Regions from separate parts of the Micromonospora sp. NPDC048063 genome, predicted to be linked through region 1. Evidence: riboswitches for the same ligand, from Rfam matches in the RefSeq annotation. Region 1 holds a riboswitch; each other region holds the start of a gene.
What was found. A riboswitch is a leader RNA that binds a small molecule or an ion and turns the genes downstream of it on or off. The one in region 1 is predicted to bind cyclic di-AMP.
Positions count from the first base shown of each region.

Region 2: linked by a shared signal. The riboswitch ahead of ACGFZ2_RS25180 (NlpC/P60 family protein) and the one ahead of ACGFZ2_RS13660 (coiled-coil domain-containing protein) in region 1 are both predicted to bind cyclic di-AMP.
Region 3: linked by a shared signal. The riboswitch ahead of ACGFZ2_RS11360 (C39 family peptidase) and the one ahead of ACGFZ2_RS13660 (coiled-coil domain-containing protein) in region 1 are both predicted to bind cyclic di-AMP.

Region 1 is NZ_JBIDBG010000004.1:389,038-396,324, forward strand. It holds gene ACGFZ2_RS13625 (heavy metal translocating P-type ATPase) at 1-72, opposite strand, end outside; gene ACGFZ2_RS13630 (hypothetical protein) at 83-1,084, opposite strand; gene ACGFZ2_RS13635 (copper ion binding protein) at 1,114-1,323, opposite strand; gene ACGFZ2_RS13640 (metal-sensitive transcriptional regulator) at 1,472-1,774, shown strand; gene ACGFZ2_RS13645 (DUF305 domain-containing protein) at 1,829-2,458, opposite strand; gene ACGFZ2_RS13650 (hypothetical protein) at 2,536-3,108, opposite strand; gene ACGFZ2_RS13655 (YibE/F family protein) at 3,537-4,880, shown strand; cyclic di-AMP (ydaO/yuaA leader) riboswitch at 5,047-5,178, shown strand; gene ACGFZ2_RS13660 (coiled-coil domain-containing protein) at 5,182-6,201, shown strand; gene ACGFZ2_RS13665 (carbonic anhydrase) at 6,443-7,231, opposite strand.
Region 2 is NZ_JBIDBG010000012.1:2,845-9,707, forward strand. It holds gene ACGFZ2_RS25165 (zinc metalloprotease) at 36-1,019, shown strand; gene ACGFZ2_RS25170 (pyridoxamine 5'-phosphate oxidase family protein) at 1,137-1,688, opposite strand; gene dcd (dCTP deaminase) at 1,767-2,345, shown strand; gene ACGFZ2_RS25180 (NlpC/P60 family protein) at 2,417-3,349, opposite strand; cyclic di-AMP (ydaO/yuaA leader) riboswitch at 3,470-3,606, opposite strand; gene ACGFZ2_RS25185 (N-acetylmuramoyl-L-alanine amidase) at 3,846-5,867, shown strand; gene ACGFZ2_RS25190 (NlpC/P60 family protein) at 5,965-6,863, opposite strand, start outside.
Region 3 is NZ_JBIDBG010000003.1:643,498-650,360, forward strand. It holds gene ACGFZ2_RS11350 (hypothetical protein) at 1-184, shown strand, start outside; gene ACGFZ2_RS11355 (hypothetical protein) at 401-1,159, shown strand; cyclic di-AMP (ydaO/yuaA leader) riboswitch at 1,448-1,589, shown strand; gene ACGFZ2_RS11360 (C39 family peptidase) at 1,810-2,655, shown strand; gene ACGFZ2_RS11365 (alpha/beta fold hydrolase) at 2,764-3,507, shown strand; gene ACGFZ2_RS11370 (CDP-glycerol glycerophosphotransferase family protein) at 3,527-5,251, opposite strand; gene ACGFZ2_RS11375 (D-ribitol-5-phosphate cytidylyltransferase) at 5,288-6,790, opposite strand.

The DNA.
Region 1 (7,287 bases):
GGCGCAGGTCATCCCGCCGATCGCCAACTCGATCTGGTTGGGTGCCATCTGCAGTGGCTTGGTGGTGGTCATCACGGTCCCGTCAGTTGTGCCCGTGACCGGGGGCGCCGTGGCCGGCGTCGGCGGTCGGGGAGCTCGTGGCGGCGGGCGAAGGCGTCGCCGGGGTGCCCGTCGCGGTCGGCGTGGCCGACCCCGTGGGGGTGCCGGCGACGACGGTGAACTCGGCGGTACGCACCACGCCGCCGTGCTTGAAGTCCAGGTAGAGCCGGTAGGCGCCGGCCGACGGCACCTCGGCGAAGAACCTCACCTCGGGGCCGGGCTTCGTCCGTCCGTCGCCCGGCTCGCCGTCGGGGTGCACGTGCAGGTACGCCAGGTCGCCCTGGCGCAGCGCCACCAGGTGGCCGTACGCGCCCAGGTAGGGCTCCAGGTCGGTGACCGGCGCGCCGTCGCGGTTGACGGTCAGGGTCAGCTCGGCGGTGCGGCCGGGCTGCGGGGCACCGGTGAGGGTGACGGTGTAGCCGTCGACCGTCGTGCTGGCCGCCGGGGCGGGCAGCGGCCGCTCGGTCAGGGCGCCGGGAACGGTCACGTCGACGCCGAGGGTCAGCGCCTCGCCCCCGGTGGGGGTGAAGTCCGCGAACGCCCGCCAGACGCCGGGCCCGCCCAGCGGCGAGTCGACCTGCCAGGTGCCGTCCGCCGCCATCTCGGGGTGCACGTGCCGGAAGCCGGACAGGTCGCGGCGGGCCACGATCAGGTGCATGCGCTTGTCGTGCGCCACGTCGTACGCGGTGACCGGCCGGCCGTCCGGGCCGGTGACCTGGAAGGCGAACTGCCCGGCCGGGGCGTCGACCGGTCGGAGGGTGTAGCCGCGGTCGGAGACGAGCAGTCCACCGGGCAGGCTGGCCGCCGCGCCGCCCTCGTCGCCCCCGTGTCCGGCCCCGTCGGTGTCCCCGTGGCCGTCCGCGGCGTCGTGGCCGGTCTCGGCGGCCGGGGCCACGGGGCCGGCCGCCTGGCCGACCCCGTACGCCGCGCCGAAGACCGCCGCGAGACCGAGGACGAAACCGCTCAGTTTCGTCGCCGTGTTCATGGTGTGCCTCGGTTTCCCCGTGCCCGCCGTCAGGCGCCGACGAGGTCGTAGCCGGCCTCGTCGACGGCGGCGCGCACGGTGTCGATGTTCAGTGGGCTCTCGCTGGTGACGGTGACCCGCCCGGCGGCGAGGTCGACCTGGACGTCGCTGACGCCCGGGATGGCGCCGACCTCGGCGCTGACCGAGCTGACGCAGTGCCCGCAGGTCATGCCCTGCACCTGGTACGTCGTGGTGACCATCGAACTCTCCTCTCGACGCCTCCAGCATATACCCCCCAGGGGTAATGAGGAGGCGGACGGATGACTGCTCCGCGTACCGATACCCGGTGGGGGTATCGGACAAGGAGGACCCTACCATACCCCCGAGGGGTACGCTATCCTCGATCGCATGACCACACCGACGCCCGCCCCGACCAGGGGCTACACCGCCAGCAAGGACCAGTTGCTCGCGCGGCTGCGCCGCGTCGAGGGGCAGGTCCGCGGCATCGAGAAGATGGTCGACGACGACCGCTACTGCATCGACGTGCTCACGCAGATCTCCGCGATCCAGGCCGCCCTGGACAAGGTCGCCCTCGGCCTGCTCGACGGGCACGCCCGGCACTGCATGCACGAAGGAGCGGCCGAGGGCCGGGCCGACGAGATGGCCACCGAGATGATGGCCGCCGTCGGCCGCCTCATGAAGCGCGGCTGACCCGGCCGGCGGTGCCCCGGCGCCCCCAGGGTGCGAGCGCCGGGGCAGCCCGGGTCAGAGCCGGCCGAGGATCTTCTCCATCGTGTCGATCTCGGCCTGCTGGGTGGTGACGATCTGCTGGGCCAGGGCCTTCGCCTCCGCGTTCACGCCCCGGGCCAGCTCGTCCCGGGCCATGGTGACGGCGCCCTCGTGGTGAGCGATCATCATGGTCAGGAACTGCCGGTCGAACTCCCGCCCGGAGGCCGCCGCCAGCTTCTCCATGTCGGCGTCGGACATCATGCCGGGCATGCCGTGGTCCATGTGCGGCGTCTCGGCGCCGGGCGACGGCACCGGCCGTCCCCAGGCCGACAACCAGCCGCTCATGGTGGCGATCTCGGGCGCCTGGGCGGCCTTGATCTCCCCGGCGAGCCGCTTGACCTCCGGGTCCGCCGCCCGCGTGGCGGCCAACTCCGCCATCTCCACCGCCTGCCGGTGGTGCGGAATCATCATCTGGGCGAACATCGCGTCGGCGTCGCCGAAGGTGGCCGCGCCGGACGCGGAGGCCGTCGGCCCGCTGGTGGCGGGCGTGCCGTGCCCCGCACCCGGGGACGAATGCCCGTCGCCGCCGCAGGCGGTCAGGACGAGGGCGGCGGTGACGGTGGCGCCGGCCAGGGCGGCACGGCGCGCGATGGTACGAGTGGTCACATCTGGGCCTTTCGGTATCGGAACGTACGCAGCAGGACGGGGACGCGGGCCGGCTGACCGGGCCGCGCCGGGGCGTCCTATCTGCGCAGCACCGAGACCGTGGCGAGTCGCAGGCCGACCGGCCGGGACGGCGGGGCACGGGGCGACCGGGCCGGCCCGCCCGACCCCCGGCCCGCTGGGCCGACGGCCTGTGCGCCGGCCAGCAGCAGCACGGCGAGCAGCAGCGGAGCGGCGAGCGCGCCCAGCACCGCCAGGCACACGCCCCACCAGGGCAGCTCGCCGCCCGCCCCGCCGGACGGGAGGAACCGCTCGTGCGGGCAGTCGCCCGGGCAGCCCACCACGCCGGACGGCGCCGCCGGGACGACGTACGCGATGGCGGGGTCCTGACCGAGCGGCGCGGCGGTGTCGTGGCGGGGCAGCGCGGCGGTGACCTGACGGAGCGGCGCGGCGGTGTCGTGGCGGGGCAGCGCCTGCGCCGCGCCGCCGTGCCCACCGGCCGCGGCGACGGCCTGCGCGGAAACCTCGGCGGGATGGCCCACGGAGTGCGAGCCGTGGCCGAGGGTGTGCATCGCGGCCAGGCCGAACAGTGTGCCGACGAGCAGCAGCAGCCGGGCCCATCGCCCCGCCGTCACTGTCGCCGCCGCCCGCACACCGACCACGGTAGTCCCCGGGGCCGGTGCGTCCGGGGGCGACCGGCGCACCCGACGGCGAATCCGCCCCGAACGAGACCGCCATCAGGCCACCACGGGAGGGCCGCCCGGCCGCCACCCGACAGTGACATGGTGGTGACCGGCGGCTGCCGGACGGGACGGACCGCGGCCGACACCAGCCCTCACGACCTGCGGCCGGATATCGGGATGGCTACCATTCGGCCGGTGGCCCTCCGCACTCCGCGCCGCCCGCACCGTCGCCCAGACCGGGCGGCGGTTTCGAGCGACCGCGACCGGCCGGGCCGGGCCGTCGCGGTGCGTGACCGAACCGACACCCCAGGGCGATCCGCCGCGGCGGTCACCCGGCCACGCCGAACCGACCGGCCCGCCGGCACGCACCCCGCCCTGGACTCGTTGGGAGACACTCGATGGGCGCCGACCACACCCGTCCCGCACCGTCCGCCCCACCGAGGGTGCGACGGATCCTCGTCGCGACGGTGGTGCCCCTGTTCGTCTCCACCCTGATCGCGGCCCTGCTGCTCTGGCCGTGGGACGCCCCGGACGCCGCGCCCGGCACCGATCCGCCCCGCCACCACGGCACGGTGACCCGGGTGGTGACGGAGCCGTGCCCGCCCACCCCGGAGGCGCCGGAGGGTGCCCCGGAGGGCCCCTGCGGCACCGTGACCGTACGCGTCGACGACGGCCCCGACGCCGGCCAGCAGGTGGAGACGCCCGTACCGGCAGGGCCGGGGGCGCCGACGGTCGCGGTCGGCGACGAGATCATCCTGGTCCAGCTCACCGATCCCGCCGACCCCTCGGCGAGCGCCTACAACATCGCCGAGCACCAGCGCGGCAAGCCGCTGCTCTGGCTGGTGGTGCTGTTCGCCGCCGCGATCGTCGCGTTCGGGCGGTGGCGGGGGCTCGCGGCGCTGGCCGGCCTAGCGGCCAGCTTCGCCATCCTGCTGACCTTCGTGCTGCCCGGCATCAGCGCCGGCAGCCCACCGCTGCTGGTCGCGGTCGTCGGCGCGGCACTGATCATGTTCGTGGTGCTCTACCTGACGCACGGGGTGACCGCGCAGACCTCGGTCGCCGTGCTCGGCACGCTGGGCAGCCTGGTGCTGACGGGCGTGCTCGGCACGATCGCCACCGCGGCGACCCACCTGACCGGGTTCGGCACCGAGGACGCCACCACGCTGTCGATGTTCCAGGCCGACGTCGACCTGCACGGCCTGCTGCTCGCCGGGATCATCATCGGCTCGCTCGGCGTGCTCGACGACGTCACCGTGACACAGGCCGCGACGGTCACCGAGCTGGCGCACGCCAACCCGGGGCTGTCCCGGATGCAGCTGTACCGCGCGGCCACCCGGGTCGGCCGCGCGCACATCGCCTCGACGGTGAACACCATCGTGCTGGCGTACGCCGGGGCCTCGCTGCCGGTGCTGCTCCTGCTGACCGCCGACTCCCGGGCGGTGAGCCAGATCCTGACCAGCGAGTTCCTGGCCCAGGAGATCGTCCGCAGCGCGGTCGCCACCCTGGGCCTGATCGCCGCCGTGCCGCTGACCACCGGGCTCGCGGCCGTGGTGACCACGGCCGGCCGGCGCGGCGGGGAGTCCGCCGACCGCGGCGCACTCCCGACCCCGCCGGCCCCCCGGCCGGCGGCCGACCGGTCCGAGGCGCTGGAGGCCCTCAGCGGGCCGCGCGCCGGAAGCACCCCCTCCGCCGCCCCCGCCGGGTGGCCCGACCGAAACGGGAGCACGGACACCGCATGGTGAAACTCCTCAGCGTGACCGATCAGGACGTGCCGCCTGATAAACGCGTCACTGGTCACCCTCCGCCGTTACGAAATAACGCATTTAGTCGGCTTAGGGACGTAGATCCCCGGGAGGGCTCTCGGGTAACCTCGCTGCCGGTCACCGCCGAAGGCGCGCAGCGGCGCCTGCGGTGCCGCCGCCCAATCGCCGCCAGGCGAGCCGGGGACCCAGGCACGTGGGGTGAATCCGCGACAGCGGTAGGGGCCACTTCCGCCCCGAACCCGTCAGCTAACCCGGTCGGCGGTCGACGGAAGGGAAAACTGTGACGGCACCCCTACGCCGCTGGTTGACACCTGTGGTGGCCGTGATCGCCGCCCTGGCCGTCTTCGCCGGGCCCCTCCCGGCGGCGGCCGCACCCACCCCGCCGGCCCAACCCTCCGGCCACGGGGACGACGAGCCCAAGCTGCTCAACGACCTGATCGAGACGCGGAACCGCAGCTACGTCCAGGCCAAGGCGAAGCTCGCGAAGTCGAAGAAGCGCCAACTGGAACTGGCCCTGGAGGTCGACCGGGCGCAGGCCGACCTGGCAGCACTGGCCCCGCAGGTGAGCCAGATCGCCGCCCAGTCCTACCGGACCGGGCGGATCGGCGCGGTGTCGATGCTGCTGGACACCGCCAGCCCCGACTCGTTCGTCAAGCGCGCCGCCGCCCTCGACGAGCTGAACCTGGTCAATGCCAAGAAGCTCGCCGAGGTGAACGCGGTCAAGACCCGCGCCGAGCAGGCCAAGCTGGCGCTCGACGCCGAGGTCCGCGAGCAGCAGAAGCTGACCAACGAGATGGCCCGCGGCAAGCGCGACGCGGAGAAGGCGCTCGCACTGGTCGGCGGCAGAGGGCTGACCGGCGGCAAGGTGGTCGCCACCTCGCCGGTGGCCCGGATGGCACCGGGTCGTACCGCCGACGGCGACTGGAAGCCCCTGTCCTGCACCGAGAACGACCCCACCACCTCCGGCTGCATCACCGCGCGCACCCTGCACATGTACAAGGAGGTCAAGCGGGCCGGCTTCAACCGCTTCGTCGGCTGTTACCGCTCCGGCGGGCCGTACGAGCATCCGAAGGGCCGGGCCTGCGACTGGTCGCTGCAGAGAAGCGGCTTCTCCCCCTGGCACAACGACGACACCTACATGTACGGCAACAACCTGACCGCGTTCCTGGTCCGCAACGCCGACCGGCTCGGCATCTACTACGTGATCTGGAACCGGCAGATCTGGTTCCCGGCGACCGGCTGGAAGTCCTACAGCGGCCCGTCGAACCATACGGACCACGTGCACGTGTCCCTGCTCTGACGCAGCCAACGACAGGGCCGCCCCGCGCCTGCGGGGCGGCCCTGTCGGCGTCTCTGGGCCCTGTCGGCATCTGTAAGGCGTCTCTACGACCCGCTCCGGCGTCGCGCGGCCCGGTCCGGACAGCTGTGGGCCCGGTCGGCGCTCTCGGCGCTTCTGGGACCCGTGGGCGGTTGAGGCCCACTCGGCGTCCGTTGGCCCCCGTCGACGGGCGTCGGCGTCCCGGGCCGAGCGAAGGAACGGGTCAGGCGAGGGCGGCACTGACGGCAGGCTGCGCCCCGTCGACCGCGCCCGACCCGTTGGCCACCTCGGCGCCCCCCCGCGCCTCGCCGGCGGACACGGCGGTCACCGCCCGCGCCTCGCCGGCCGCCAGCCGGTACGACATGCCCACGACGGCGCAGCGCCCGGCGGCCACCTCGGCGGCGAGCACGGCCGACCTGTCCAGCATCGCCTCGACGGTCTGCGCGATGTGGATGTCGACGATGCGGTCGATGTCGTCCACGCCCTCGGCGGCGGCGCGGCGCAGGCTGGGCACCACGGCGTCCACCACGGCGCCCAGGTGCCCGGCCGGAGACGTGCCGGTGGCGTCCGCCGTACGGGCCGCCTGGACCGCCCCGCAGGAGTCGTGCCCGAGCACCACCACCAGCGGTGTGCGCAGGACCGTCACGGCGTACTCGACGCTGCCCAGCACCTCGGGGCCGACCGTGTGCCCGGCGGTGCGTACCACGAAGAGGTCGCCGAGGCCGCGGTCAAAGATGATCTCCGCGGCGAGCCGGGAGTCGGAGCAACCGACGATCACCGCGAACGGGTGCTGCCCGTCCGCGACTGCGGCACGGTGCCCGGCGTCCTGGTTGGGGTGGCGGGGGGTGCCGGTGACGAACCGGCGGTTGCCGGCCTGCAACTCGGCGAGCGCCTGCTCCGGACCGCCCGGCGTGGGGAACGCGCCCCGCACGGCGGTCGGGTCTTCCGGTGCCGGCTCCGACGACTTCCGCTCCGGGCCCGGCTGAACGCCGGGGGATCCGGGACGACTCATCTCCCTCACCTCGTCCCTCACGAACGACCTGGTCACCCCGGCCGACGCTGGGCGCG
Region 2 (6,863 bases), on a different contig from region 1:
ACCCCCTGTCGCGCCGGCCAGAAAGAGGTGGGCCCATGGGACTCCGTCCCAACCTGCTGACCCGGCGTACGGCCGGCGTCGCGTCGACGACCCTCGCGCTGCTGCTCAGCACCGCCGCCGTGGGCGTCGTACCGGCCGCGTCGGCCTTCTCCGCCGCCCCGAGCGAGGTCTGCGTCGAGCCGGCCGACGTCCACTCGGACTCCCGTATCAAGGCGGGCGGCGCGGCCAAGCACGAGCCGAACGAGCTGACCCTGGCGGAGACCCGCGAGCGCGAGGCCGACCTGGCCGCCGCCCTGCGCGAGCGCGCCCGGTTCCGCACCGGCGCCGGCGCCTCCATCACGGCCACCGTCACCGTCCCGGTCGTGGTGCACGTGATCCAGCGGGACGGCACCCGGGCCGGCGGCAACATCCCGGACTCGATGATCACCTCGCAGATCGACGTGCTGAACCAGTCCTACAGTGGGGCGACCGGTGGCGCGGCCACCGCGTTCAGCTTCCAGCTGCAGAAGATCAACCGGGTGACGAACCCCTCGTGGTACCCGATCGTGCAGGGCTCCTCGGCCGAGCGGCAGATGAAGACCTCGCTGCGCGAGGGCGGCAAGAACACCCTCAACGTCTACCTGGGCGAGCTGAGCAACGACCTGCTCGGCTGGGCGACCTTCCCGACCCGGAAGCTGAGCAGCATGGACGGCGTCGTCGTGCTGAGCGAGTCGCTGCCGGGCGGCACGGCCACCAACTACAACCAGGGCGACACCGGCACCCACGAGGTCGGCCACTGGCTGAACCTCTACCACACCTTCCAGGGCGGCTGCTCCGGCTCGGGTGACAGCGTCAGCGACACCGCACCCGAGGCATCCCCGGCGTTCCAGTGCCCGACCGGCCGGGACACCTGCACCGCCCCGGGCGTCGACCCGATCACCAACTTCATGGACTACACCTACGACTCCTGCATGCACCAGTTCACCGCCGGGCAGGCCAGCCGCATGCTGACCGCCTGGAACGCGTACCGCGCGGCGTAGTTCCCCCGCACGACCGGTGCCGGCTCCGCTCGACGGGGCCGGCGCCGTCGTCTTCGGGGCGGGGTGGGGGCGGTGCGGCGCCCCGGACGGGGACGGCCCGGGGCGCCGCACCGCGTCTCAGGCGGCCGGGCGGGCGGCGAGGCTGCCACCACTCCCGGACCGCGTCTCGGGCACCGCGGCGGTGCCGGCGGCGGCCGCACCGGGGTCGAGCCAGACCTGGACGGCGGGCCGGCCGTGCCCCTCGCCGGCGCCGCCCGCGACGCCCGGCTCCCGACGGGCGAGCATCGCCACGTCGACGGTGAACTCGAACAGCCGCCAGTCGACCTGCGGCGCGGCCCGGTGGCTGCGGGCCAGCCGGGCGACCCGGGCCGGGTCGGTGACCGGCCGGGCGTGGCCGGCGACGTAGGCCTCGTCGTCACTCTCCTCGGGCGGGAAGGAGTGCAGGGCGTAGCGGCCGTCGCGCTCCAGGTCGCGCCGCTTCGGCGAGTCGACCACGAAGCAGAAGAGCCCCTCGTCGGTGATCACTGGAGAGACGGGGTGGACCCGGGGCCCGCCGTCGGCGCGGACGGTGGCCAGGTAGCCGAAGCCCGGCCCGTACTGCTGCATGAGGGAGCGGATCCCGTCGGCGAGGCGGGGCTCGTCGGCGGCGAATTCGGACCAGGAAGCCATGCCGACATTCTATCGAACACGTGTACGAACAGGTAGTCCGACACGCAGGCCACGCACATCGCTCGCTAAGGTGGTGCGATGCTGCTCTCCGACCGCGACCTGGTCTCCGAGATCAAGGCGGGCACGCTCGCGCTGGAGCCGTTCGAGCCCACGCTGGTGCAACCGTCCAGCATCGACGTACGCCTGGACAAGCTCTTCCGGGTCTTCAACAACCACCTCTACACCCACATCGACCCGGCGATGCAGCAGGACGACCTGACGTCGATGGTCGAGGTGCCCGAGGGCGAGCCGTTCGTGCTGCACCCGGGCGAGTTCGTGCTCGCCTCGACGCTGGAGGTGATCTCCCTCGGCGACCAGCTCGCCGGGCGGCTGGAGGGCAAGTCGAGCCTGGGACGGCTCGGCCTGCTCACCCACTCCACCGCGGGCTTCATCGACCCGGGCTTCTCCGGCCACGTGACGCTGGAGCTGTCCAACGTGGCCAACCTGCCCATCACCCTCTGGCCGGGCATGAAGATCGGTCAGCTCTGCATCTTCCGGCTCTCGTCGCCGGCCGAGCACCCGTACGGCTCGGCCGTCTACGGCTCGCGCTACCAGGGGCAGCGCGGCCCGACCCCGAGCCGCTCCTGGCAGCACTGGCGCACCTGGCCGACCCGCTGACCCGACGGCCGCCTGTTAGGAAGGGGCCCTTCCTCTACCGAATGCGTTAGGAAGGGCCCCTTCCTTACACCTCAGCCGGGGCGGCCGTAACTGTGGATCGGGCCGTCGTCGACCTTCTTCATCTTGACCGGCACCCCGGCTCGGGAGGCGTGCACCACCCAGCCCCCGCCGACGTACATGCCGACGTGGTGCAGGTCGCTGTAGTAGAAGACCAGGTCTCCCGGGCGCAGCTCGCCCCGGGTGACGGTCGCGGTGACCCGGCGCTGCTGCGCGGCGTTGTGCGGGAGCGATACCCCGGCCTTCGCCCAGGCGGCGAGCATCAGGCCCGAGCAGTCGTACGCGTTCGGGCCCTCGGCGCCCCAGACGTAGGGCTTGCCGATCTGGGCGCAGGCGAACTTGACCGCGGTGCCGGCACCGCCACCCGGGTAGCTGGCCGGGCAGGGGGCGGGGCGCAGCGAACCGCCGCCGCCGCTGCCGTAGATCCGCAGCCGCCGCTTCTGCAGCCGGTCGATCTCGGCGTTGATCTGTTTCTTCTTCGCGGCGAGCTGGGCCTCCGTCCGGCCGAGTTGGACGACCATCTCGTCGAGCGGGGCCTTCTTCTCGGCCAGCCGGTCGCGCAGCTCGGCGACCTGCCGCACGTCCTGCTGCTGGTGCTGGGCGAACCGGTCGAGCAGTTCGAGCTGGCCGACCATCTGGTCGGGCGAGCGGCTGCCCAGCAGGGCGTTGACGGCGGAGACGTTCTCGCCCTTGTAGGCGCGGACGGCCAGCGCGCTGACCTCCTCCATCGCCTGCTCGACCTGCCGTTCCAAGGGCTCGATCTGCTTGGCGAGGGCGTCGGCCTGCCTGCGCTTGGCGGCCAGGTCCTGGCGGGTGGCGTTGTGCCGTTCGATGATCGGTTCGAGCTTGTTCCAGTCCTCGTCGATCTGGCGCTCGATCTCGGCGACCGTCGGTTCGGCGTGGGCCGCCGTGGCGCCGCCGGTCAGGACGACGGCGAACGCGGCCAAGGCGGCGAGGGCGGTGGTGCAGCGGTACCAGCGTGGGCGCGGCGCAGCCGTCGTCGGGCCGGCGGGTGCCGACCGTGCCGACGGTGGCCGCGGGGCATGGTGTGCCACCGGGCTCCGTACTCCTTCTTCCCGTACCGCCTACCGGGTTAGCTGACGGGTTCGGGCGGGAAGGGGACGCCCTACCGCAGGTGCTGCGGATTCACCCCGGGGTACCTGGGTCCCCGGCTCGCTCGGGAGCGACTCGGCGGTGTCGGACCGTTACCGCCCCGGATGGACGGACTGTCGCCGGCCGACGAATGACCAGAGTAGAGATGGTCGTTATCGATCCGCAACCCATCGCGCCGTGACACACCGTACTCATGCGGGCCGGTGGAGCGTGTCACTCGGGGCGACGAAATTTTCCTTCTTCGGTAAGTGACGCATGGAAAGGTATTGACCGGAGGTGGCGCCCGGGGCGAAGGTGGCCCCACATTCGCCCGTCCGACCTGGGGGTCTGATGCACCTGTCAGCGACATCGAGGAGCAGACGCGTCCTGCTGGCCGCCGCCGTGGCGGCCGCCCTGGCCGCGACGCCACTCACCGCCGCCGGAACCGCCGCCGCCGCGCCGACGACCGACCGGCAGCAGCAGTACGCCGCCGCGGCGGCGGAGTACGGCGTGCCGGAGAGCGTCCTGCTCGGAGTCTCCTACCTGCAGTCCCGCTGGGACACCAACGCCGGAACGCCGAGCACCAGCGGCGGCTTCGGACCGATGCACCTCACCGACGCGGAGTACGTCGCCGCCCTGCCCGGGGGCACCCACCACGACGACGGCACCGAGGACCCGCGGGGCGACGACTCCCGCCCGTCCCTGGCCGAGGCGCACGAGCCGCCGGACACCCCGCCGCCCGCCGAGGCCTCGCTGCGGACGCTCGACGCCGCCGCCGAGCTGACCGGCGCCAGCGAGGAGGCGCTGCGGACGGACGTCACGGCGAACATCCGGGGCGGCGCGGCGCTGCTGGCCGCGTACCAGAAGCAGATCGGCGCCCCGGTCGGCGCCGACACCGACCCGGCGGCCTGGTACGGCGCGGTGGCCCGCTACTCCGGCGCGGACAGCGCCGACGCCGCGGCGGCCTTCGCCAACGAGGTGTACGCCACCATCGGCGCCGGCGACAGCCGGCTGACCGACGACGGGCAGCGGGTCACCCTCGCCGCCCGCGCGGTGCAGCCGGAACGCTCCTGGCTCGACCGGCTGGGCCTGCGCAAGGTCGCCCGGCCCGACGGGCTGGAGTGCCCCGACACGATCTCCTGCGAGTGGATCCCGGCGCCCTACGTGCAGTACGGCCCGACCGTGGGTGACTACGGCAACCACGACCTCGCCGACCGGCCGGCCCAGCAGAAGATCGAGTACATCGTCATCCACGACACCGAGGGCTACTTCGGGCCCAGCGTCAACCTCGTCAAGGACCCGCGGCGGGTGGGCTGGCACTACACCCTGCGCTCGGTGGACGGCCACATCGCCCAGCACATCAAGACCAAGAACGTCGGCTGGCACGCCGGCAACTGGTACGTGAACGCCAAGTCCATCGGCCTGGAGCACGAGGGCTTCGCGGGGCACGGCACCTGGTACACCGAGGCGATGTACCGCACCTCCGCCAAGCTGGTCCGCCACCTGGCGCTGCGGTACAACATCCCGCTGGACCGGCAGCACATCGTCGGTCACGACAACGTCCCCGGCACCGTCGCCTCGACCGTGCGCGGCATGCACTGGGACCCGGGCCCGTACTGGGACTGGTCGCACTACTTCGACCTGCTCAAGGCGCCGTTCACGTCGACCGCCACGCCGCAGACGGGGCTCGTCACCATCGACCCCGACTTCGCCACCAACCAGCCGCAGTTCACCGGCTGCAACCGGCAGCCGCCGGGCGTGCCGAACCCGCCCCCGCCGGTGGCTCCCTGCCCGCTGCGCGGCTCGTCCGCGGTGATCCTGCACAGCGCGCCGAGCCACGACGCGCCGCTGGTCAACGACATCGCGCTGCGGCCCGACGGCACCCCGAACACCATGTACATCTCCGACCACGGCGCCCGGGCCTCCGCCGGGCAGACGTACGCCCTGGCCGAGGTGCGGGGGGACTGGACCGCGATCTGGTACCTCGGCCAGAAGGCGTGGTTCCACAACCCCGCCTCGAAGCCGACCGCGAAGTGGTCCGTGGGCTTCGTGGTGACCCCGAAGGCCGGCAAGGCCACCATCCCGGTCTACGGCCGGGCCTACCCGGAGCAGGCCGCCTACCCGGCCGGCGTGCCCTACCAGCCGATCTCCCCGCTCCAGTACACCCTCTCGGCCGGCCAGCGGTACGCCGTCGGCACGGTGCTCCCCGGCGAGTACTACCGGGCCGTCACGTTCGACGGGTCGTCGCCGGGTGACTGGACGGTGATCCGCGGCGAGAACAGGTACGTGCAGATCCAGTTCGGCCACCGGGTCATGTACGTCAACCTGGACGACGTGAACCTGCTGCCCTCCGCGCTGGACGCGCCCCGCTGACCCACCGCTCGCCCGGGCTGGCGCAGGCCGTCCCCGAGCACGACGAGGGCCCCCGGTCTACTCGACCGGGGGCCCTCTCCGTTCAGGTGGCGCGGGATCAGCCGGGTCTGCGGAAACCGGCCACCGGCATCGTGTTGATGCTGGAGACGTTGACCGGCTTGCCGGCCCGGGGCGCGTGCACCATCTTGTCGTTACCGAGGTAGAGGCCGACGTGGTGCAGGTCGCTGAAGAAGAACACCAGGTCACCCGGGCGCGCCTCGGAGCGCGGGATGGCCTTGCCCTCGTTCCACTGCGCGCCGGTGAAGTGTGTCAGGTGGATGCCCGCCGCCTTGTAGGCGTACTGGGTCAGACCCGAGCAGTCGAACGAGTTGGGGCCGGTGGCGCCCCAGACGTACGGGTCGCCGACCTGGGCGCAGGCGGTCTTGATGGCGGTCCGGGCCGCCTCGCTGACCACGCCGTTGATGGTCGGGCACTTCTCCGTCTTGACCGTGGTCACCGGCAGCGACGCCTCGAGCTTCTTGATGTCGGCGTCGATCTGCTTCTTCTTCGCCGCCAGGTCGTTCTGCTGCTTCGTCTGCGCGACGATCAGGGCGTCGAGCTTCTGCTTCTCCGCGTCGAACTTGTCGCGGACCTTGGTGACGCCCTCGAGCTGCTTGCGTTCCTGGGCGGCCAGCCGGTCCAGGAGGGTCAGTTGCTCGGTGAGCGTGTCCGGCTTGGCGCTGACCAGCAGCGCGCCGATCTCCTGCGACGGGCCGGAGATGTAGTAACGGGCGGCGAGGTCACCGACCCGGTCCATCGCCAGCTCGGTCTCCAGCGCCAACGGCTGGATCTTCTTCTCCAGGTCCGCCGACTTCTTGCGGTTGACCTTCAGCTGCGCCCGCACCTTGTTGTACTGCTCGATGGTGGGTTCGAGCTGCTCCCACTTCTTGTCGATCGCGGCCTCGATCTCGTCGACCGAGGGCTCGGCGTACGCGGGCGCGGCGAGCGCACCGACGC
Region 3 (6,863 bases), on a different contig from region 1:
GGCCGCCGTCGACCGGGCCGCCGTCGACCGGGCCGCCGTCGACCGGGCCGCCGCCGGCCCCGGCCACCCCGCCGCTCCGGCCGACCCGGGTGAGGCCGCCGGGGCCGTCACCCCCGGCCCGGCCCCCGCGCCGGGCGGGCACACCCCCGGCGCGGCCGGCCCCCGGGGCCCGCCGCACGTTTGATCCGCACCATCCCGCGGGGCACGCGCGCCCCGCGACCACGCCCGCCGCACGGCGTAGGAAGGGCTCCTTCCGCTATCGCAGGCGTTGACAGGTGCCCGTCCTCCGCTCTCCACCACCCGCGCCCGTCCCGGCGGCGGGACGTGGCACCGCCACGCCCCGCCACCCGGGCGCCGCGTGCGACCCGCTGACGCACTCGCTCCCCGTGAGGTGCCGACCATGGAGACCGTCGTCTACCAGTTCCTGATCGAGGTGCCGCGGGCCGCCGCCATCTGGTCCGCCCTGCTCCTGCTGGCCCTGACCGTGCTCGCCGTGCTGGTCGCCCGCCCCGAGCGGCTCCGTCCGGCCGACGAGCCGGTCGCCCCGCCCGCGGTCGACCCCGTGGCGGAGGCGGCCGACCTGCGCCGCTACGCCGAGGAGGTGGCCGTCGCGGCGGGCCGGGCCGCCCGCACCGCCCGGCGGTGGCGGGCCGACTGGCTCGCCGCCCGGGAGGAGGCCGACCGGGCCTGGCGGGCGTACGACGAGGCGGAGACCGCCGCCCGCCGCCTCACCGGGGCCGCCGCCCTGCCCGCCCCGCGCACCCCGCGCACGCCCGCCGAGTACGCCGCCCGCGAGCGCTGGCTGCACCATGCGGCGGTGGCGGCCCACTGGCGCGGCGACCTCTCCACCCGCCAACTCCGCGAGGTGTTCGGCCGCCGGGCCGGCTGGGATCCCCGCCGGCACCCGGTCGAGCAGGAGATCGCGCTGGCCCGGGCGGTACGCGACGCGAAGCGGGCCGCCCACCGGGCCGCCGCCGAGCGGGAACGGGCGGCGTGGCGGGACGCCGACCTGGCCGCCGAGGCGGCGCGGGCCCTGGCCGGGGAGGCGTACGCCGCAGCGGTCCGGCTCCGGCCGGGCCGGCTCCCGGCGGCCCGGCCGGTGTCCGCCGGGCGTCGGCCCGCGCTCGCCGCGCGCTGGCGGCCCGCGCGGGTGGGCTGACACCGCCGGGCAATTTCGTGACGCCGGTCATAGCGGCGCCGAACCGGTCATCCGGCGCGGCCCGGCCGATTCCCGCCGACGATTCCGCGCCGATGTCCGCCGCTCGTCCGGTTGTCGACGCAAGGTGCGTCGGGAAACGGTCGTCCCATTGAGTCGCGTCAGTGCCGAACTGACCGCAAAAAAAGTCCGGAGATCAAGGTTTAGGCAGGTGGGAGCGGGTTGGCAGGGCGCGGGCCGGCCAGTAGTGTCGGCCCGTCCGGTGCGGTAACCGATCGCAAGAGGCGACGCCGCGCCGACCCGCCTAATCGTGAACAGGCGAGCCGGGGACCCAGTGCAACATCGGGGTGAATCCGCGGGCCACGGCCCGCGGTAGGGCGTTCTTCCCGCCCGAATCCGTCAGCTAACCCGGTCGGCGGCGTCGGAAGGAGTTCCATCCCCGTGCAGCACCCACCCGCCCCCCGGTCGTTCCGGCGCCTCCACGGCGCCGCGGTGCCCGCGCTCGCCCGTCCGCACGCCGCGAGCTGACCCACCGGTCACCGCCCGTCGCCCGGCATCCCGGGCGCATCCCCTGAGTGGTCCACCACCGCCGGACGCCGTCCGCGCGGTCGGTCCCCCCTGCGCGGACCGGCGGCCGCTCACCCCCCGAGCCCGTGGAGGAAACCGTGAAGCACCACCTCAAGCGTCAGCTCCGTCGCCTCACGTCCGAGCGTCCGTACCAGGTGGCCGCCGCGTCGGCCGCGGCGCTCGTGCTCGCGTCGGGCACCGGCGCGTTGCTGGCCGGCACCGACGAGGCACCCGCCGCCGCACAGGCCCCGGTGGCCGTGAGCGAGCTGCGGGACGGCAGCGTCGCCTCGCGCGGCGACGCCCGCGTCGCGACCGCCCCGTCGACCGGCGCCCCGGCCGCGTCCAGCGCCGCTCCGTCGGCCAGCGCCACCAGCGCCGCCCCGAACCCGGACCTGACCCGCAAGCCGGAGCCGCCGAAGCCGCCGAAGGCGAAGTCCCTGGACTACGACTACCAGGCCCAGACCACCTTCTACAACTGCGGTCCGGCGGCCGTCCGGCACGCCCTCAGCGCCGCCGGCATCGCGCGCAGCCAGGACGCCCTCGGCGCCCAGCTGGGCACCGACGAGATGGGCACCGACTCGGCCGAGGACACCACCCGGGTGCTGAACGCGACGGTGAAGGGTGACCCGTACCGGACCCGGATGATCCCGGGCGGTGCCGCGACCCCGGCGCAGATGGACCAGCTCCAGGCCGACGTGGTCGCCGCCATCACGGACGGGCGGGGTGTCGTGGTGAACGTCGCCGGCAGCGCCACCGACACCGACGGCGGCTGGCACTCGTTCCCCGGCGGCCACTACATCGCCGTCGTGGGCTACCAGGACGAGGGCCGGCAGGTGAAGATCGCCGACTCGGCGAACCCGGCGACCGCGTCGTACTGGATGTCCACCATCGCCCTGGCGAACTGGGCCGCCACCCGCGGCTACTCCGCCTGAGAAAGACACCCGTCGGGCGTCGGCTCCCCACCCCGGGAGCCGGCGCCCGATGTCGTCTCCGGGTCACGGCCCTCGCCGGGGCGTACGGCGGGTGGCACACTGCGGCCTATGGCCGACGAATCGGGTGACCGGGACGGCCGGCGCGTCCTGCTGCTGCTGCACGGCATGGGCGCGACCGGGGACGTGTGGCTGCCCTGGGCGCCGCTGCTGGAGCGCCGGTGGGCGGGGCGGTGGCTGGCGCCGGACCTCGCCGGCCACGGCTGGTCGCCGCCGCTGTCGGCGTACTCGTTCGCCGGGCTGGCCGACCGGGTCGCCGCGGGGCTCGCGGCGGGGGACCGGCTCGTCGTGCTGGGGCACTCCCTCGGCGGCGTGGTCGGGCTGGCGCTGGCCGCCCGCCGCGCCGGGCTGCCGGTCGACGCCGTGGTCGGGCTCGGCATCAAGGCCGTCTGGTCCCCGGCCGAGCTGGCGAAGGCCGGGGAGCTGGCCGCCCGACCGGTGACCTGGTTCGCCAGCCGGGACGAGGCGGCCCGCCGGTACCTGCGGGTGGCCGGCCTGACCGGGCTCTTCGCGCCGGACCACCCGGTGGTCGAGGCCGGGCTGCGGCAGGTCGACGGCCGCTGGCGGCTGGCGATGGACCCCGCCGCGTTCGGGGTGGGGGAGCCGGACCTGCGGGCCCTGCTGGCGGCGACGGACGTGCCGGTGCTGCTGGCCCGCGGCGAGCACGACCCCATGGTCACCGACGCCCAGCTCAAGGAGCTGGGCGTGCCGGTCGCCACCCTGCCCGGCCTGGGCCACAACGCCCACGTCGAGGCCCCCGAGGCCGTCCTGGAGCTGGTCGACCCGTACCGCTGACCCGCGAGGTGCCGGCCGGTCAGGTGGTGGGGGAGAGGGTCGCCTCGTCCGGCTCGACCGGCAGGCCGGTCCCGCCGACGGCGCGCGGCGTCGGCGGGTTCCAGTCCGCGTCGAGCAGCCGCCGCGCGGCGCCCAGGAACGCCTCGGCGTACGACTCGGCCGGGAAGTCGCCCAGGTAGCGGCTCCGGGTGGCCCAGCGGGCGGCGGCGAGCGGGTCGGTGTCGAGCAGCGCGGCCAGCACCTCGTCCACGTTGGACATGTCGCGACGCAGCACGTAGCCCGAGCCGGCCAGCGGGAACCGCTCGGCGAACCGGTCGCCCTCGTCGCCCATGTCGGTGACCGCGTACGGCTTGCCGGAGTAGAGGTAGTCGGAGATCACCCCGGACACGTCGGAGACCAGCGCGTCCGAGCGGTTCACGCACTCCGTCAGGGTCAGCTCGCGGGCGGCGGCGCCGAAGACGTGCTGCCGGCCACTCCGGGCCCGGTCCGCGGCCAGCAGCTCCGTGAGCCGGCCCAGCTGCCGCGCCGAGGCCGGGTTCTGCGAGGTGTACGGGTGGGCCCGCAGGATCACCGTCGCGCCCCGCGCCAGCAGCCCGCGCAGCAGCGCCTCGGCCACCGGCAGCGAGCAGTAGTTGGCGTCCGCGTGGTGGCCCGTCCAGGTCGGCGTGTAGAGCACCGTGGGGTGCGGCAGGCCGCGCACCGGCTCCGGGCGGACCTCGATCGACTCGACCTGCGGCCGGCCGACCACCACGAACTTCTCCGCCGGGATGTCCACGCCCGCGCGGGCGTACCGGTCGACGGCGGCCTGACCGGCGACGAAGATCCGGTCGAAGATGGCGGAGACCGGGTTGGCGCTGGGCGCCTTGTCGCTGTCGCCGTGGTGCAGCTGGACGTGGGTGAGCTGGGTGAAGCGGATGCAGTGGCTGTTCTTCGCGCCGTGGTTGACGTAGAACGCCACCCGCAGGCTCGGCACCAGCGCCTCGTCCATCGCCTTCGTCGTCGGGCAGTAGACCACCGGTGCCGTGGTGGCCGCGGCGACGGTGGGCAGGAACTCCGGCTCCCGCACCATGACCAGGAACGGCCGGCCGATCCGCTCCAGGTACGGCAGCCACATGGTGACCTGGTATTCCGAGCCGGGCGGGGCGGAGAAGTGGAGCAGGAACTCGGGCTGGTGGCGGCGCAGCGCGCGGGAGACCGCCGACCCGCCGGCCCCCGGCCGGAACCGCCGCCGGGCGAGGTCCAGCCCGACGGCCCCGGCGCCGGCGGCGACCAGCGCGACGGCGCCCAGCGCCACCCCGGCCGGCAGGGTCGCCGCGGCGGCCGCCGCCACCAGGGCGAGCAGCCCCAGCAGGGCGTCGCCGAGGCGCGCGGCGACCAGGGGCGTCCAGGTGCGCACCGGCAGGTTCGCGGCGCGCACCTCCAGGCCGCCGGCGTCCCGCAGCGGCCCGACGAGCAGCACCAGCCCCAGCAGGACCAGCGCCGTCGCGGCCAGCGCGGGGTCGAAACCGGCGTCGAGGCGCCGGGCGTACCCGACCAGGACCGCCGCCGCGACCAGCGCGGTCTCGGCGACGCTGTCGGCGCCCGGGCGGACCCGCCGTTCCCAGGCGGCCGCCGCGAGGGCGGCCACCGCCAGCCCCAGCCCCCAGCCGGTCGCGCCGGTCAGCGCGACGACGAGGAACGCCAGCACCGCCAGGCCGGTGGCCAGGGCGCGGGCGATCAGCTTCCGGACCAGGTCACCACGCATGTCGGCTCCGTTCCCCGCCGTGGCCCGAGACCCGCGTCAGCCGGCGCTGGCCGGGCTGGCGGCCCGCTCGGCCTGCCCCGGCACCGGCTGGGCCGGCACCTCGCCCGGCGCGCGGCGCACGTCGATGACCTGACCGGTCAGGTCCGAGATCAGCACGTCCAGCGAGGCCTGGGCGACGGTCTCGGCGGCGAGCAGGGTGTGCTCCGGCTCCTCGCCGAACGCCTTCGTGCGCATGGGGGTCGCGGTGCGCTCGGGGTTGATGCAGTTGACCCGTACGCCGAACTCGGCCCACTCGTCGGAGAGCGCCTGGGTGAGGTTGACCAGGGCCGCCTTGGTGGAGGAGTAGAGGGCGTACTGGGCGCGACCCCGGGTGTAGGAGCTGGACGTGTAGAGCAGCAGCTGGCCCTTGGTCTGCTGGAGGTACGGCAGCGACTGGCGGGCGGCGATGACCGGCCCGACGAAGTTGACCTGGAGCACCCGGTCCATGGTCTCCTCGTCCATCTCGACGAGGGCGCCCTTCTCCAGGATGCCGGCGGTGACCACCACGTGGTCGATCCGGCCGGTGGCCTCGAAGGCGGTCTTCAGTGCCGCCTCGACGTCCGCGGCGCGCTCCACGTGGGTGCCGGTGCTGGAGCGGCTGAACGGGAAGACCTGCGCGCCGTAGCGGCGGGCCAGCTCGGCCAGGTCGTGGCCGATGCCGTAGCTGCCGCCGAAGATGACGATGGTCCGGCCGGTCAGCTCCTCGGTGTAGCTGCGGTGGTCGGTGACCCGGGGGGCCTGCGCGGCGGCGAGCTGGAACAGCTTGTCCGCGAGGTGCACGTCGACCGGGTGGGTGACCTTGATGTTCTCGTCGGAGCCGTCGATGACCTTGATCGGCGTGCCCGGCAGGTAGCGCAGCACGACGCCGCAGTCGTCGGTGGCGGCGAAGTGGGGGTCGCCCTCGGCGATCCGGTACGCCTCGCGGATCGTGCCCGAGCGGAACGCCTGCGGGGTCTGGCCGCGGCGCAGCGACGAGCGCACCGGGATGTCGGTGATGCAGTCGTCCTCGTCGACCTGGATGATCGTGTCGGCCGACGGGATGGCCACGTCGACCGCGGAGTACGTCCAGAGCGCGTTCACGCACTCCCGGACGATCCGGCCGCTGACCAGGGGCCGCACCGCGTCGTGGAAGAGGATGTTGCAGTCGCCCTCGCCGACCGCGTCCAGCGCGATCCGGGTGGTGGCGTTACGGGTGTCACCGCCCTCGATGACCTTGGTGACCTTGCGAAAGCCGGCCTTGTCGACGATCTGCTGGGCCTCGGCGACGTGGCCGGTGGCCATCAGCACGATGATCTCGTCGATCTCGGGGGCGGCCTCGAAGACCGCCAGGGTGTGCTCGATGATCGGCTTGCCGGCGATCTTCAGCAGCTGCTTCGGGATGCCGAGACCCAGCCGGGTCCCGGTGCCGCCGGCCAGCACCACCGCCACCGTCCGCGAGGGCCGCCACGGCGCCGGGGTCTCCGGTGTGGCGTCCGGGCCAGTGGTGTGGTCCTGCGTCATTGCCGAATCCTCACTCTCAGGGGTGCGTGAACAGACGGTTCCGCCCGCGCGGCGACCGGATGAACCTTAACGC